DNA from 3 places in the Paenibacillus sp. N3/727 genome. Region 1 is predicted to be linked to each of the others. Evidence: riboswitches for the same ligand, from Rfam matches in the RefSeq annotation. Region 1 holds a riboswitch; each other region holds the start of a gene.
The links. A riboswitch is a leader RNA that binds a small molecule or an ion and turns the genes downstream of it on or off. The one in region 1 is predicted to bind cyclic di-AMP.
Positions count from the first base shown of each region.

Region 1 (5,396 bases):
TCATGATACCTTTAATGCTGGCATCGCTCATTCCGTCTGCTTTAAAGACTGGCAGCAGGTTATAAGTGTTCAGCATTTGAATAACAAACAACAGTAAAGCAAGGAAAATACCCCTTTTAAATGAAGTGTGAGCACTGGTTTTTACACTGTAGACGATTGCCAGAACGCCTAAAACCAGTGTAAACAATCCGTAGCCCAGCAATGTAAGCAAGGTGGCGTTAAGAGTCTGCTTCTCCACATAGGCGGTGTGAGCACTAGGAACGGAAAATACAGGCTCGTACGAACGCAGTTGGCGGTCTTCAAAGGAGAAGTTCAGCTGAAGACGGGAGTCACCGATCTTAGCTTCCGGGTCCTCATATTTCAGACCAGGTTCCCCTTCGCCAGTAATTTGTTCAAGCTTGGACGTATCATAACCCGCTCGGTGAAGCCAAGGTGCAGCAAGCGCCTCCTTCTCGGCTAGCGATATGCCGCCTTCGATCATCAGGAGCATCTGCGTTCGTACGCCGCCCATCTGCAGCATGGCCCCTTCGTAACTGGAGCCGGCTATATCATAGGAAAATCCGGCGATACCCTTGTTCTGCATATGTACATCCACATTTAAAGCTGTCCCATCATTTTGATCAAACCTTACTCGATAAACATCATAAGGATACTTGCTTTCGAACTTTTTGTTATATTCGGTCAGCAACTTTTCTTTGGATAGGTATCCGTACACATCGGAGCGGGATTGATATGTAACGAGAGGTTCTTTACCTGGTGCGATGCTGTACTGCAGCTGTTCCTGTACGAAGCGTTCAGCGGCCTCTGCCGCTGCCTCTTTGGTGATCATCTCGGGAGCTTTTACCTCTAGCGTGTCAGAGGCAGTAGACGGGAATACCTGAAAAATTAGAAACAGAATCAGGCCGATTGCCCCGAGCACCATTAAAGGTTTTTTGTTCGACTGAAGTTTAAGGGGCTGTCCTGCTTTATTCATGTCATTCCTCCTTGGTAATAGGGGTTAGAAACCGTTCGAGACGTTTCTTTCATGGAGACATAAAGTCAATATAACATAGATATGAAAGCTGCAAACGGCTTATCCATTCAAAATTATGAAAGATACGATGAAAACGAAGGAAAGATTTCGAAAACCTCAGAAAACCATGTGCTACTACTCCTGAATATGCCCAATTTCGTTCTTTTTTAAGTTAATTTACGTTAAAAGCGGCTTTGGGTTCTTAAGGGTATTGCGTTATAATCACATCATGTTAATTGAATAGATCAGCCGAATTTCGTAACGAAAATGGGGGAACCATTTAATTGGGGTGAATTTCTCTGCAGTATAGCAGTGAATAGGGCGACCTGTGATATGCCCGAATCCGTCAGCTAACCTCGTAGGCTGCAGCACAGGAACCCAAACGCGTAAGGCATTGGATTTCCAGTGTCTTTTTTTCTTTGACTTTTTTGAAGAGGTGAATATGTTGACTTCCAAATTATTTTGGCTCCGCTTGTCGCCACCGCAGATTCTTGTTATGGGGTTCGGAGGAATTATCACGATTGGAACCTTGCTCCTAATGCTGCCGATTGCCAATACGACAGGGGAACCGCTGAACTTTATGGATGCCTTATTCACTGCGACATCCGCGACCTGTGTTACCGGTCTTGTGGTGGTGGATACAGGGACATTCTTCAGTTCCTTCGGACAGGTAGTCATCATGCTCCTGATACAGATAGGCGGTTTGGGTTTCATGACCATGGCCACGCTGTTTGCGCTTGTATTAAAGCGCCGTATTTCATTAAAAGATCGTCTTGTCCTGCAGGAAGCGATGAATCAGTCATCGATGGAGGGTATCGTCCGACTAATCCGCAGGGTTCTGCTGTATTCATTGGTGATTGAAGCTTGTGGAGCACTGCTGCTGACCCTTCGCTGGGCATTTGATATGCCTTTCGGGAAAGCTTTGTACTACGGAATATTTCATGCAGTAACGATGTTTAACAATGCGGGATTTGATCTGTTCGGTCATTTTGGAAGCTTGACCGGGTTTGTGTACGACCCGCTTGTCAATTTTGTGGTTATGTTCTTGATCGTATCCGGAGGAATTGGTTTTATCGTTATGGCTGATCTAGTTGATTATAAAAAAAACCGCAAGCTGTCATTACATTCCAAGGTGGTTTTATCCATGACAGGCGCGCTTATTTTGATAGGGGCAGTTGTCATATTCATATTTGAATTCACGAATCCGAAAACATTAGGATCGCTGAATTGGGGCGGAAAAATTCTTGGCTCCTTCTTTCAATCGGTCACGCCGAGAACAGCAGGAGCCAATACGCTCGATATAACCGGTTTGCGTCAGGCTACACAGTTTTTCATAGTTATTCTGATGTTTATAGGAGCTTCCCCGGGATCAACGGGGGGCGGGATTAAAACGACGACATTTACGATGATGATCGCTGCTGTCATTGCTATGATGCGGGGCAAAGATGAGATTGTGCTGTTCCGGTATCGGCTGGTTCAGGAACGGGTTCTTAAAGCCCTGACAATTACGCTGCTTGCTCTGTTGCTGGTAATCACCGTAGCCATGATTCTTTCAACGACAGAAGATAGCAGCTTTCTCTCTATACTGTTCGAGGCAACATCCGCGTTTGGCACAGTGGGTCTGTCGATGGGATTGACACCGCACTTGTCATTGTTCGGAAAACTTCTGATTAGCATTACGATGTTTGCGGGACGACTTGGGCCTCTAACGCTTGCATATGCATTAGGCCCTAAAAAGGGTAAGGAATTGTATCGTCATCCAGAAGGAAAAATGATTATTGGATAAGGAGATTGGCTGAGAAATGAAAGCGAAGCAGTTTGTGGTAATAGGGCTCGGGCGATTCGGATCAAGTCTGGCGCTTGAGCTGATGGATTTAGGTTATGAGGTACTCGGGATCGACCGGGATGAAGAAGTGGTCGAGGATATGAGTGAGTTCCTCACCCATACCGTGGTTGCCGATGCGACGGATGAGGAAGTACTTAAATCACTCGGAATACGGAACTTTGATTGCGGCATTGTAGCAATAGGTGACGAGATCCAGACGAGTATTTTGGCGGCAATTCTTCTGAAGGAGTCAGGTGTAGCCACCGTCGTTGCCAAGGCAATATCCGTATTGCACGGCCGGGCATTGGAAAAGCTGGGTGTTGACCGGGTAATTTTTCCGGAGAGAGATATGGGAATAAGAGTTGCGCATCAGCTTGTTACGCCGAACCTTCTGGATTACATTGAACTTTCCAAGGACTACCGGATCGTGGAAATGACGGTGACGGACTGCATGGATGGCAAAACACTTAATGAACTGAATACCCGTGTCCGTTACGGGATCAGTGTTGTGGCATTGAATCAACGTTCGGGTGTGATAGTGGCTCCGACCGCGATGGATATTTTGCGTGCAGGCGATATTATGGTTGTTATAGGATCGAAAGAGAACATCGATCGCTTTGAGGGCGAAGTCGTTAATATGTAGAAACTAAGGATTTATCTATATCAATAGCTGGTATAACATCGACATATAAAGCCAATAACCTGACGTATTTCTCTCGTCAGGTTATTGGTTTTTGTCCTCTTCAAGTTTACGGAACAACGTTTCAGTCTCAGCAATCCAACGGCTGGCGGCATTGCTGAGCTCAGAGGGATTTCCGTAGATGAGACTGGTCGTTCGACGTGTCTCGATTAGAGCGGGAATGTGGATGTCAACAAGTCCATTATCCGACAGCAACTGCGGGCGAAGATAGGACTTGGGGAGGAGTGCGGCCGCTTTACAGGTGGGGATGAGACGTACAATCGCTTCGAAGGAGTCGATCTCCATACGGATGTCAGGCATGATCCCCCAGCGGTGAAACAGATCATCGGTCAGCTTCCGGTACCAAGTACCTGTTGAGAAGATGATCATGGGCAAGCCTTGAAGCTGTTCAATTCCGACCTCTTGGCTTTCAGCCATAGGATGCGTAATCGGCAGCACAAGTTCAAGATGATCGTCGAATAGCGGAATGCAGTTTAAGCCAGGCTGATTAATGGATGATGCAACGATGCCGACTTCCACTCGTTTGTCACGAACGGATGATACGATTTCATGTGTCTTGCCTGTAATTAGTTTAATTTCAGCTGTAGGATGACGTTCCATAAATGCATTCACTAAGGGAGGCAGCGTTGTTTGAAGTGTTGTCAGGCTGGCTCCGAGCGAGATGGTAATCTGATCTTCCACACGATAATGTGCAAGTGTCTGCATGAATTTCAACTGTTGCTGGCGCTGTTCCAGAGCATAGGTGTAGGCAAGCTGGCCGATGGAGGTAAGCTCGAGCCGCTTTCCGCGCCGATTAAATAGCTGGACGCCGAGTTCGCCTTCGAGTTTGGAGATTTTACGGGAAAGGGCAGGCTGGGAAAGGTTCAGCAATTTGGAAGCTTTGTTTAAGCTTGACTGCTCTACGACAATAGCGAACACGTCCAATTCTTCGAACAACATTTTTCACATCCTATATTAAATTTAGCTTATGCGTATAGAGTATAACGATTAATAATTATATTGCAATTCCATTATAAGAGAAAAAGGAGTAACATGAAATATGACACAGGATGTTCACAGAATGTGCGAAATGGGGGACATTTTGTCGTTGTATGCGTTTAGTGGATAGATGGTATGAGTGTAATGAATTATGATGAGACTTAATGAAAACGCTACACATCGGAAAGGGGAACGTCAACTGATGAAAGGGTATTATTCCAGAAAGCTGCATTCTTTGCTTGGTATCATACCGCTCGGAGCCTTCTTGCTTACTCATATGATTACCAACTTTAAGGCTTTCGATGGTGGAAAGGAAGGCTTTGATAAAGGTGTCCAATTTATAAACGGCCTACCGCTCATATTTTTCCTGGAGTTGTTCCTGATTTGGCTGCCGCTTATGTATCATGGCGTTTACGGTTTGTACATCGCCTATCAAGCAAATAACAACGTCGGCAACTACAACTATGAGCGGAACATTCGCTTTACACTGCAGCGGATTACCGGTGTTATTACGTTTGTATTTATCATCTGGCATATGTACGATACACGTTTCCAGATCGCAATGGGCAATATCACACACGATGAGTTAGGTGCAGTTATACATGGTATTGTTAACAATCCAATCCTGTATGTACTGTATGTGATCGGGATTATCTCGGCAACTTTCCACTTCGCGAACGGACTGTGGGCATTCCTCGTTAGCTGGGGCATTACGGTTGGTCCGCGTGCGCAGCGTGTATCTTCATACATCTGCCTGGGTTTGTTCGTCCTTATGAGCGTATTGTTTATTCTTGCCATGACCGCATTCAAGAACTCCGAGTTCCAGGCGGCGACAGCTTTTATTGATATGTTTAAGACAGTTTTGAGCTAAGGGGAGTGAA
Region 1 covers NZ_CP093336.1:5,391,734-5,397,129, reverse strand. The annotation lists gene MNQ98_RS25110 (CPBP family intramembrane glutamic endopeptidase) at 1-973, opposite strand, end outside; cyclic di-AMP (ydaO/yuaA leader) riboswitch at 1,250-1,392, shown strand; gene MNQ98_RS25105 (TrkH family potassium uptake protein) at 1,455-2,798, shown strand; gene MNQ98_RS25100 (potassium channel family protein) at 2,815-3,480, shown strand; gene MNQ98_RS25095 (LysR family transcriptional regulator) at 3,562-4,473, opposite strand; gene MNQ98_RS25090 (succinate dehydrogenase cytochrome b558 subunit) at 4,718-5,386, shown strand.

Region 2 (5,396 bases), 1.1 Mb from region 1:
TCCATCAATACCATGGAAACTCTGAGTTTTATGCGGACTTCGGCATTTACAGCGTCCGTATCCGGGTGCCGGAGAACTATATTGTTGCAGCCACTGGTTTTCCGACCAAACCGGCCACAAAATCAAACGGTGAGAAGGTCTACCAATTCTACGCAGACGATGTTCATGACTTTGCCTGGGCAGCCTCGCCCAATTTTGTCGTATCGGAAGAGGCATTTTCTGCACCTGGTGTACCCGGTGTCCGCATTAAGCTTTACCTTGATCCGGTGCATAAAGACCTGAAAGACCGCTATTTTGATGCTGCCAAAGCAGCTTTATCCTCTTACGGTAAATGGTACGGCTCCTATCCGTACGCTACGTTGTCCATTGTAGTGCCTCCAGACGCTGGAAACGGCGCGGGCGGTATGGAATATCCGACGCTGGTGACCGCTTTCGGAGCCAAGGACGATTCGCCAGGGTACGAGCTGGAGCGCACGATCATCCATGAAATCGGACACCAATATTTTTACGGCATGATCGCGAACAATGAGTTCGAGGAGGCCTGGCTCGACGAAGGATTCACCTCCTATGCCGAGGATCGGGTAATGGAGCAGGAATACGGATTAACCACTAACACAGCAGCACAAGCTGCGGCCATATCCTCGCCTGAGCCGCTTAAACAGGAATCTTGGAAATACGGATCTCACGAAAAATACGCTTTGAACGTCTACACACGCGGCAAGCTGGTGCTGCAGGATATTGAACGCCTGGTCGGCACACAGACGATGGACAAAATCATGATGACTTATGCGAAAAAATACCGCTTCAAACATCCGACAACTAAAGATTTTCTACAGGTTGTGGAGCAAATCACCAAACAATCGTGGCAGCCTTATTTTGACCAATATGTATACGGTAACCTGATGGCTGACGTCGCTGTGGAGAACATTCAGACCCAAAATATCGGAACCCGGGAAGACCCCGCCTATAAGACGATTGTGACCATCGTGAGCAAGGGCGGCACCGTCTCCAACATCCCGATCAGATTTGCATTTGAGGACGGGAAGACGGTTGAAAAGGTGTGGGACGGCAAGAATGGAAAAACCCAGTATGAAATCAAACATAAATCTCCACTCATCTGGACAATGGTTGATCCGAAATACACGATCGTGCTCGAGAACAAACACATCAATAACTATATGAAGGCGGGAATGGATCCGAAAGCTGTCACGCGCTGGAACCTGAGCATCACCAAGCTGGTAGAGACACTATTCGGCAGCCTGTCATGGTAAGGGGGGAGAACATGAAAAGCTACGCAGGCAAAGGCTGGACCAGTGTGAAAGATCAGTTCTATGTTATTATTCTTCTGTTTCTGTATCGGCTTCTGTGGGGATATTGCCTGTATCGCCTTGTTAAATCAGCCGTCGTTCCGCTACTGATGCGATTCCCGGACCCTGCTCCGAATGAGCTTAGTAAGCTGTTGTATTTTTACGAGGGCGAAAAGGCCCTGACTCAAAGCAGTGACGTTCATACCTATGCCTGGATACTCATCTGTATGCTGATCATTCGGATGCTTCTGACTCCTCTTATTCATGCCGGTATATTTTACAATCTCCATCAAGAGGCGAAAGGCGAGCGAGGTCTGTTCTTCTTCAAGGGCATCCGTCAGCTATGGAAACCGGTAACTTTATTTTATGTGGTTGAGACGATTCTGACCTTTACCCCCGCATATTGGCTGGTGCCGAAAATGTTACCTTCACTATTAGCTGCCATTCGCGACCCGTCTACGTTGCTAAAGATCGCTCCTTACTTCGTCTGTTGGCTGTTGTATGCGTATCTCATTCATTTGTTCTTTCTTTATATGCAGTTCGGCAAAACAACTGGCATGGGCATGATATCCGCTCTGATGGTCTGTCTCCGTCACATCGGAAAGGCTATGCTCATCTCCATTACGATCGGCGGAACAGCGATAGCTCTTCTCCTTCTACTCAGCGGTATGTCCTTCCTATGGTCAGGTCTGATCGGGTTAATCATTCAGCAGACCTCCTATTTTGTGAGCAGTCTGTTCCAGTTGTGGAGCGTTACTGCTCAATATCATGTATGGCATACTCATAGTCGTCAAATTTGAAAATCGTTCACATATCCATAAGAAACTTAGCATAATCAAAAAAACTAATTTTTACCATAAATTCATGCATTATATGTCACTATCAAGCTCAAAAGATGCATAACGCTAGCCAACTAAATAAAAAAATCCCGTTCTCCTCTAGGAAGAACGGGATTTTTTATGTTCAAATATACTTTCCTCGTTTGCCAAAAAGTTAATACTCTGATAAAATAACGAATGTGTTAGTAACAACTTTGTCATCTTTCCTGTAACTATTTCATATGGATAAACTATCGTATACTTATAATCTGTCTTATATCTTAAGAAGCCGAATTCCCGTTTCAACGGGAAGCGGGGGAACCGTCTTGGGTGAATTGATCTCGCAACAGAGGGGTCATAGGCTAACCTTCAGCCGAACCCTTAAGCTAACCTCGCAGGCATTGGAAGGAGCTTATCACTTGAAAAAGAAGCTAACAGCCGTTTCACTCGGTCTAGCTCTCGCCCTTACGTTAGGCACCGGAAGCGCTTTCGCGGATTCCAAGTTAAACAGCGCAATCAAACCCGTCATTGGCGTCTCCTATAAATCGGGCGGAACCACAGCCAAAGGATTCGATTGCTCTGGATTTACAAGTTATGTATTCAAGAAACTGGGGCTGACTTTGCCGCGTTCATCGGTATCCCAATATAAAGTTGGGACTGCAGTACCGAAGAGCCAACTGAAAGCCGGCGATCTTGTATTCTTTAACACCTCAGGCAGAGGCGTATCCCATGTAGGGATCTATATAGGCGGGGGCAAATTTGCACATTCCTCAAGTTCCCGCGGTGTCACCATCACCGCAATCAACTCGAGCTATTTTGGCAAGCGTTACATTGGCGCCAAACGAGTCATGAGCCCAAGCAAGTACAAATCCGCCGCCGTGAACTACAATTAATTTCATAACCAAAAGTTTACTTAAGCCCGAATGAGATTCACCACAATCTCCTTCGCGGCTTTTTCTTTATACTTTTATAACGGATGAAATAGGGAAAAAGTTTGCACCTTTACGAGAAAATTTTTGTGACAATAATTCGACACGAATAGCCATCTATTCTATTCAAAAGACAGCAAGAAACAATTGCCAAATGGACAGGCCCTCTGATAGAATATTCAATGTAATAACTTTGTCATTATTGTAAGGGCTTTTATATATAGAATGCATATGCCAAATTCCAGAACAATGGAAGCGGGGGATCCAACCACGGGTGAATTGATCTTGCTACTAAGGGATCATAGGGGACCTTCAACCGAACCCTACAGCTAACCTCGCAGGCAGCGGAAGGAGTTATTTATGCTTAAGAAGTTCAGTGCAACCGTGTTAGGCCTTTCGATGCTGTTCACGGCAGGCTTAGGCAGCGCTTTTGCCGATAGTAAGCTGGATCAAGAAATCGATAAGGTGCTAGGGACAAGATACAGCTATGGTGGCATGACAACAAGTGGTTTTGACTGCTCTGGATTTACAATGTACATATTCTCCGCAATGGGAATGAAGCTTCCCCATCAGTCGGGCTCCCAATTTGAGATGGGTACGGCCGTATCCCGCGAAGACCTTCGCCCGGGGGACCTCATATTTTTCAATACATCAGGTCAGGGCGTATCCCATGTAGGCATTTATATCGGCGATGATCAATTTGCCCATGCCTCCACTTCAAGAGGGGTCGTAACTAACCGACTGGGTGAAAGCTATTATGCGGAGCGTTATATTGGCGCCAAGCGAATTATGGATGATTCAGCATACGAAAACCACGCGTCTGAATAATTTGAAATCATTTATATCATACAAATATACCCGCGAAGAGAAGCATCCCTTCTTTTGGCGGGTGTTTTCTTCTTATTCCGTAAATCATGAAAGGAGAATGACAATTGCTTCCCATGGCACAGCGGTTTTATGCGGTTCCAATGGATTCGTATCAAGCGGCGGAGATTTGCAGCTGGACCTACCCATCTCCTTACAATATCTATGGCTGGCTCCCCTGGGAGCAAATGAAAGGACTTGGTATCGAGTTTGGCGATCCGGACATCCGCGAGCAGCAGTATGTATCCATTCTCGATGAAGAACAGCGGATGTGGGGATTCGCGCAGTTGTTCCCAATGGAAGGCGTAACGCGGATTGGTCTTGGTATGCGACCGGATTGGTGTGGACTCGGAATGGGTAAACAATTTGTGCAGTCTATTGTGGATGTGGCCAGGCAGCGGCGTCCTGAGGATGAGATTGACCTTGAGGTCTTAACTTGGAATGAACGTGCAATCCGCACATACTACAACGTCGGTTTTCATGTTACGGACACGTACGAACGGATGACTCCGACTGGCAAAGCTCTTTTTCATTGCATGGTTTATATGTCTTCGGACGATTCTGGAAATTCCATCCGAAACCGTTATGACTATGAAAAATAGCACAATTTTGTGTAATTTTAGTTAAAGAAAGCGTTGTTTTATTGCTTTTTTTGTCACAACTGCTATGATGTCTTTGTATGTTCGTTTATAATAGAATCAATTGCAGTATACATAAGAAGGGACGATATGACGATGCAAAAATGGATTATGAGCGGATTGTTCTTCGTCGCATGTGCGCTGGCCCTTGCGCTGATGTTTACGCTTCCAGGGAAAAAAGAAGTAGCTGAAGAAGCAAAACCAACAATGCCTGAGGTAACTTTGGACGCGGCTGCGGCTGAAGCTACGTTGAAAGCCAGCTGCATTACCTGTCATGGTGATCAGCTCCAGGGCGGAGCAGGACCAGCTCTCCAGCAAGTAGGCGGACATATGGACACTAATGCATTGTTTGGCGTGATCACGAAGGGCCGTAAAGGTATGCCTGCCTTTAAAGATCAACTTAAACCAGAGGAAATTGCCAATCTTGCACTTTATCTGTCTGAGAAAAAATAATAAGCAGAAAAACACGCTTGGACAGGAGCTCTCCCGTTCCAAGCGTGTTTTTTATATAAGCATCCGCTGCTGCTAATCCTGCTCCTTATTGTCCTTGGAGCGGCTTTTTTCGTATGCCTCATTAAACTGCTGTGCCTCTTTGATATCTACAGCCGTAATACCGCCTTCATCCCAAGAAGTCAGACGTAGCGTCACGGTTTTGTAATCGATTGTAATGTAGGGATGGTGACCGAATGCCTCCGAGATCGCAGCGACTTCATCCACAAAAGCAATCCCTTTCATAAACGCAGGAAAGGTATATTTACGGATAATCCACCGTCCCTGCTCCAATTCCCAGCCTTCAAGTCTTTCCAGATGTGTTTCAACTTCCTGCTGTGTATACAGCAT
Region 2 covers NZ_CP093336.1:98,941-104,336, reverse strand. The annotation lists gene MNQ98_RS00505 (M1 family metallopeptidase) at 1-1,271, shown strand, start outside; gene MNQ98_RS00500 (hypothetical protein) at 1,283-2,107, shown strand; cyclic di-AMP (ydaO/yuaA leader) riboswitch at 2,403-2,541, shown strand; gene MNQ98_RS00495 (C40 family peptidase) at 2,545-3,018, shown strand; cyclic di-AMP (ydaO/yuaA leader) riboswitch at 3,277-3,413, shown strand; gene MNQ98_RS00490 (C40 family peptidase) at 3,415-3,882, shown strand; gene MNQ98_RS00485 (GNAT family N-acetyltransferase) at 3,996-4,520, shown strand; gene MNQ98_RS00480 (c-type cytochrome) at 4,653-5,009, shown strand; gene MNQ98_RS00475 (4a-hydroxytetrahydrobiopterin dehydratase) at 5,082-5,396, opposite strand.
Region 2: linked by a shared signal. The riboswitch ahead of MNQ98_RS00490 (C40 family peptidase) and the one ahead of MNQ98_RS25105 (TrkH family potassium uptake protein) in region 1 are both predicted to bind cyclic di-AMP.

Region 3 (5,396 bases), 670 kb from region 1:
AGGTTGCATCAGATAACCAAGGTTACTATAATGGTAGTAACTTAAATTTGATACTTTATGAGATAAGGATGTGTCTGTTTGAATTTTCGCGTATATATATTGGCCATCGCGGCGTTTGTCGTCGGTATGGTTGAACTCATCGTTGGAGGCATTCTGAATCTCATTGCAGAGGATCTTCAAATATCCATCAGTTCTGCTGGTCAGTTTATCACCATCTTTTCCATTGCCTTTGCAATCTCAGGTCCGATTCTGATTAATGTGACCGCTAAAATGGAACGCAAAAAGCTCTATCTGTACATGATGACTGCCTTTATGATCAGTAATCTGATCGTAGCTTTCACATCAAGTTATGCAGCAATCATCGCAGCCCGTGCATTATCTGCTATGAGCGGATCCGTCATCATTGTACTGTCCGTCTCGATGGCAGCCTCGCTCGTTCCGGAATCGCACAAAGGTCGCGCGATCGGAATTATCTATATGGGAATCAGCGGATCGCTTGTTCTCGGGGTACCACTCGGTATGGTCATCGGTAATGCTTACGGCTGGCGCGCTCCGTTTCTCGTTATTGCGATTCTTAGCCTGCTATCTATGGCCGGCATTGCATTATTCACGAAACGCACAGCTCCGAACCCGGTAGTACCGCTACGTGAACAGCTTGCGCTTTTGAAAAATAGTAAAATCGTGAGCGCCCAGCTTATCGTCCTGCTGCTGCTCACCGGTCATCTGACTTTGTACGGATATCTACAGCCTTATGTACAGTCCACATTCAACGTCAGTCCCGGCATGATGAGTGTCGTTTACTTCCTGTTCGGCATCGCAGCCGTAACAGGCGGCGGGTTGGGCGGATGGATAGCTGACCGTTTCGGTACGAAACGTTCGATCCTCACCATTGTGGCATGCTTCTCGGTATCGATGTTCATGGTCATGCTCACAGCTCAAATCTCGTTCTGGGTGTTCCTGATCGCTATGATGATATGGAGTGCGCTCAGTTGGGCCATCTCTCCAGCTCAGCAGACGTATCTGCTTCAGCTGGCTCCAGACAATGCAGAGACACAGCTCAGTCTGAATTCCTCCATGCTTCACCTGGGAATCGCCTCGGGTTCAATTATCGGCAGCACCGTTATTGAGAAGAGCTCGGTAGCCAACAATCCTTGGGTCGGCGGTATCATCGCTGCTGTTGCCTTCGGTGTCGCGTTCTTCTCGCTAACTCGCCGTTCTGCTCCTGCCAAAGACGAAGCTGCTGCTTCGTCCCGAACCGCAGAGCAGTTGTAAACTTGGATCAAGTTCACACAGTATACACTTAAAGGGGCATCCCACAAGGTCCATTGACCTGTGGGATGCCCCTTTGCTGTTGAGAGACGCTGTGCGGAGCAATCATTCCTCCAAACTTTCTGTCCTTGCTTAATAGCGCAGCCGGAGCAAGAGCGCTTTAATCTCTTCGTCTTTGAACATCTCCTCTGGATATTTACGACTGAATGCAGTCAATGCCATATCGTGATAGAAAAATTCAACAAACACCTTCACAAACGGCTGTGCCTGCGTCCGGATTGCCTGCCAGCTGCCCTGCTCGACGCCTGCGAATAGAAGCTGCTTCGTATCTGTTACCAGAAGCATGAACCGCTCCAGCTTATCGTGATCGGCCGTAGGATTCAGCACATACAGCTTGGACAGCGACACTTCCGGATGGTCATCCCCCGTCACCAAAGCTTCAACACGCACACCTTCCCGCTCTTTTCGGTCCAGCAGATCGGTTATTTCATTAAACTCATCGCTCCACATCGAGACGAGAACAGACTCCTGTGCTTCCTCTATCATCTGTTTGCAGAACGCCTGGATCGAGCTATGCGATTTCAGACTCCACACCTGATCATCCACAACCGTTTTGCGAACACCCGCTGAACGAAGCTCCTTAATGTCACTCTCAAACTCATGCGTCAGTTTATCAATCACAGCTTCCACGGGAAGTGCCGTATAGGTACGCTTTTTGCCGGATACCGTATCCATGACAATTCCCTTGTCCACCAACCGGTCCAGCACCTCATAAATTTTAGCCTTCGGAACACCGGACAACTTCACGATACTCGATGCATCCATCGCCTCGCCGCTCGTCACGAGCGTTTCATATACTTTGCTCTCATACTGGGAGTAACCGAATTGTAGAAGCATAGCTCCTCCTTGTACATTCACTTGTTACCCTCTATGTTACCGGAGCGTGAGACGCTTGACCAGTACTGTGGAAATGGGAATGCATGTTTATAGAAACTCAAAACAGCAATTAGTGCTTAACGTTTACCTTTATAGAATTTCATAATCTCCATAAATTATGAATCAAAACAAAAAATAAGCACGCGAGCAATCCATCAAAAAAGAGCGCTCCAGCGGAAGGCTTCCTAGGCGTTGGCGCTCATTACACTGGATCAGATTCGCTGAAAGATCCTTTAGAGCGGATTCCGCCAGCATCGTGCGGACAGCTCCCCACTGCTGCTTCTGAATAGTGCTTATGGCCTCGGCCACCGTCAGTCCCTTTAATCGCATAAACACAGACGACCAGCGCACAAGATCCGCATACTCTCTCGTATCCGGCAGTGCATACTCCGCATAGCCAGAAGCACCGCTACAAGATATTTTAAACAATCCACAGTTCGTACTCTTATCGTTCCACGGAATATCCTGTTCAGCCGAGTTACCGTCAAAACGGAAAATCTCCATATAACGTATCGTAGTTTCGTGTAGTTTATGTTCCGTTAATTGCGGTAAAGAGTCTGTTATTTTAGCCATCTCACAGTCTCCTTTTCTAGGGTTCAATTGCAGCACAAAAAGCCTGAAAGAGCAGAGAAACCCGCTCCCCAGGCGCTGAATGCGGCACAATCGTGCCACCTAAAGTATGATGGGTCGTGTTCTCTCCCAATACGCTTACGAGGTTAGCTGTCGGATTCGGGCTTGAGAGTGCCCTACCCTGTGCTTGCGCAGCAAGCTCTAAGGATTCACCCCATTCACCATTAATTATGGTGAGATTGGTTCCCCCGCCTCCCTTTCGGGAACTCAGCGTGTAGATTATATGGTTAAAGTTGGATGAATCATACGTCATTGTCCCTTTCAAAGTAAATGTTCATTTATGGTCTATAAATTCAAAATATCGACGAAAAAGCCAAAAGAAAACGTGTACATTAGGGCTTGACATCGATTATCCATACAAATGCACAGTATTTTACCACTTTACGAAAAATTAACGAAATACAGAGAAATACAGAGTATGAAGCAGTATTCGGGTGATCGAACTTCTTTCCCGCAGCTATCCGGTTAAAAAACACCTCAAATGTGCCTCTCCCTCGATTTACATTACGAACCGCCAGACGTATGATACGAATCATGAATTGAACAATGTTTTCTCATGAATCGCTGAATTCCCTTGCTAGGCAAGGGAAACGGGGGAACCAAACAAGGAGATGCGCCAGGTGGTGTGAGAGCCACCATTGAACATCTCCAGGGGTGAATCCTGATCCAAAGACTCCATGAAATTCGGATCAGGTAGGGCGACTCTCACCGCCCGAATCCGACAGCTAACCTCGTAAGCGTTGAGTTAAGCAGTCACGCATTTAATTGACGCGGTCTGCTCACAAGGAGAGGATGATGAAGCTTGTGATCGAGAAACACGACCACAGGGCTTGATGCCTCTGTGGTTTTTTACAAAATGCTTTTTATTCGCTGAGTCCTTGAATGGAAAAGGAACGGGGGAACCAAACGAGAGACGTGTATTTCTCTCAGGGGTGAATCTCATCGGCAGGATAACTGCCTATGGGTAGGGCGACTCTCACGCCCGAATCCGTCAGCTAACCTCGTAAGCGTATCGAGAGAGGCAACGATTGTCGTGTGCAAGGCACGGTGTATTTCACTGTGTCATCAGAAGCCACGGGAAGAGTGACTCTCCTTCCCTGTGGCTTCTTTTTTGTTGCCTTCTCTTTCTAGTAATCAGGAGGAGAAAACATGGAAAAATTGCAAGATCTGATCATCGTATCCGCTCCAACCAAGGCAGGGGAGGAATTCGTAACCCAGCTTATTCGAAATAAAATTCCGTTTGCAGCCATTGTGAACAACCGGGCAGAGCAAGATCGTCTGGATAAGCTTGGAGCCAAAAACATGATCTTGATCGACACTACTGATGAACAAACCTGGATCATTCCCGAGTTTTCCGTCAGCAAGGTGTTCCTGTTTGAAAGCAGTCTGAACCTGTGCTGCCGTTATTTGCGGATTTGCCGTACATGGACCTCAGATCCGATCTATGTCATCACTCATTCAAGCAATCCAAGATTAATTTATAAAGGACTTGGCGCAACAATCGTGCTGCACACGAACCATACCAATGTTTCCTTCTTAATTTCATCACTCGTCAGCTAGCCACTATTATTTATTAAATATGTTTTGGAGGGATTGACATGCAGGATCTGTGCATGGTGCTCATTCTAGGAGGAACTTACGCACTGTTCACCTTGTTTTTATCCTGGTGCGGACGCGTGGTCAATGAACCGGAGGCTGATAACCAATGATCATCATTATGGCATTTATGATCTTTATTTTTCTGTATTTGATTTACGCGCTGATTCACCCGGAAAAATTCTAGGGGTGTTATTGAAGGAGGAAGCAATCAATCATGGGCATTGTACAAATTGCCATCGTTATTCTGGTTCTGGTGCTGCTCGTTAAGCCTCTCGGAACCCATCTGTATAATGTGTTTCGCAATGAAGCCAACGGCACAGATAAATGGTTCTCCTGGGCGGAGAAACCGATTTTCGCATTGATCGGGCTTAAAGAACGCAAGGGTATGAGCTGGAAAGTATATGCGATCAGCTTTGTGATAACCAACATCGTGCTGGTCGCGGCCGGTTATCTCATTCTAAGGCTACAAAAGATACTGCCGTTCAATCCAAACGGGATCGACAACATGGAGCCGACGCTATCGTTCAATACCATTATCAGTTTCATGACCAATACGAACCTGCAGCACTACAGCGGTGAATCGGGTCTCTCCTACTTCTCTCAGATGGCCGTCATCACCATGATGATGTTCACATCCGCTGCTACCGGACTGTGTGTCGCGATCGCATTTATTCGAGCGATTACCAGCAAAGGTACAACAATAGGCAACTTCTTTGAAGATTTTGTTAAGGCACATACACGAGTATTGATTCCACTAGCCTTTGTCGTGGCTATGGTGCTCGTTGCGCTGCATGTTCCACAAACCTTGAAACCTACCATTAATGTAACGACGCTTGAAGGCGCCGAGCAGCAAATTTCAGTTGGTCCAGTGGCTGCACTGGAATCCATCAAACATCTAGGCACGAACGGCGGCGGACATTTCGGCGTCAATTCGTCTCATCCGTTTGAAAATCCTAATCCGC
Region 3 covers NZ_CP093336.1:6,064,933-6,070,328, forward strand. The annotation lists gene MNQ98_RS28295 (MFS transporter) at 127-1,272, shown strand; gene MNQ98_RS28300 (TrmB family transcriptional regulator) at 1,402-2,166, opposite strand; gene MNQ98_RS28305 (hypothetical protein) at 2,329-2,778, opposite strand; cyclic di-AMP (ydaO/yuaA leader) riboswitch at 2,895-3,058, opposite strand; cyclic di-AMP (ydaO/yuaA leader) riboswitch at 3,388-3,590, shown strand; cyclic di-AMP (ydaO/yuaA leader) riboswitch at 3,694-3,861, shown strand; gene MNQ98_RS28310 (hypothetical protein) at 3,985-4,395, shown strand; gene MNQ98_RS29980 (potassium-transporting ATPase subunit F) at 4,562-4,618, shown strand; gene kdpA (potassium-transporting ATPase subunit KdpA) at 4,649-5,396, shown strand, end outside.
Region 3: linked by a shared signal. The riboswitch ahead of MNQ98_RS28305 (hypothetical protein) and the one ahead of MNQ98_RS25105 (TrkH family potassium uptake protein) in region 1 are both predicted to bind cyclic di-AMP.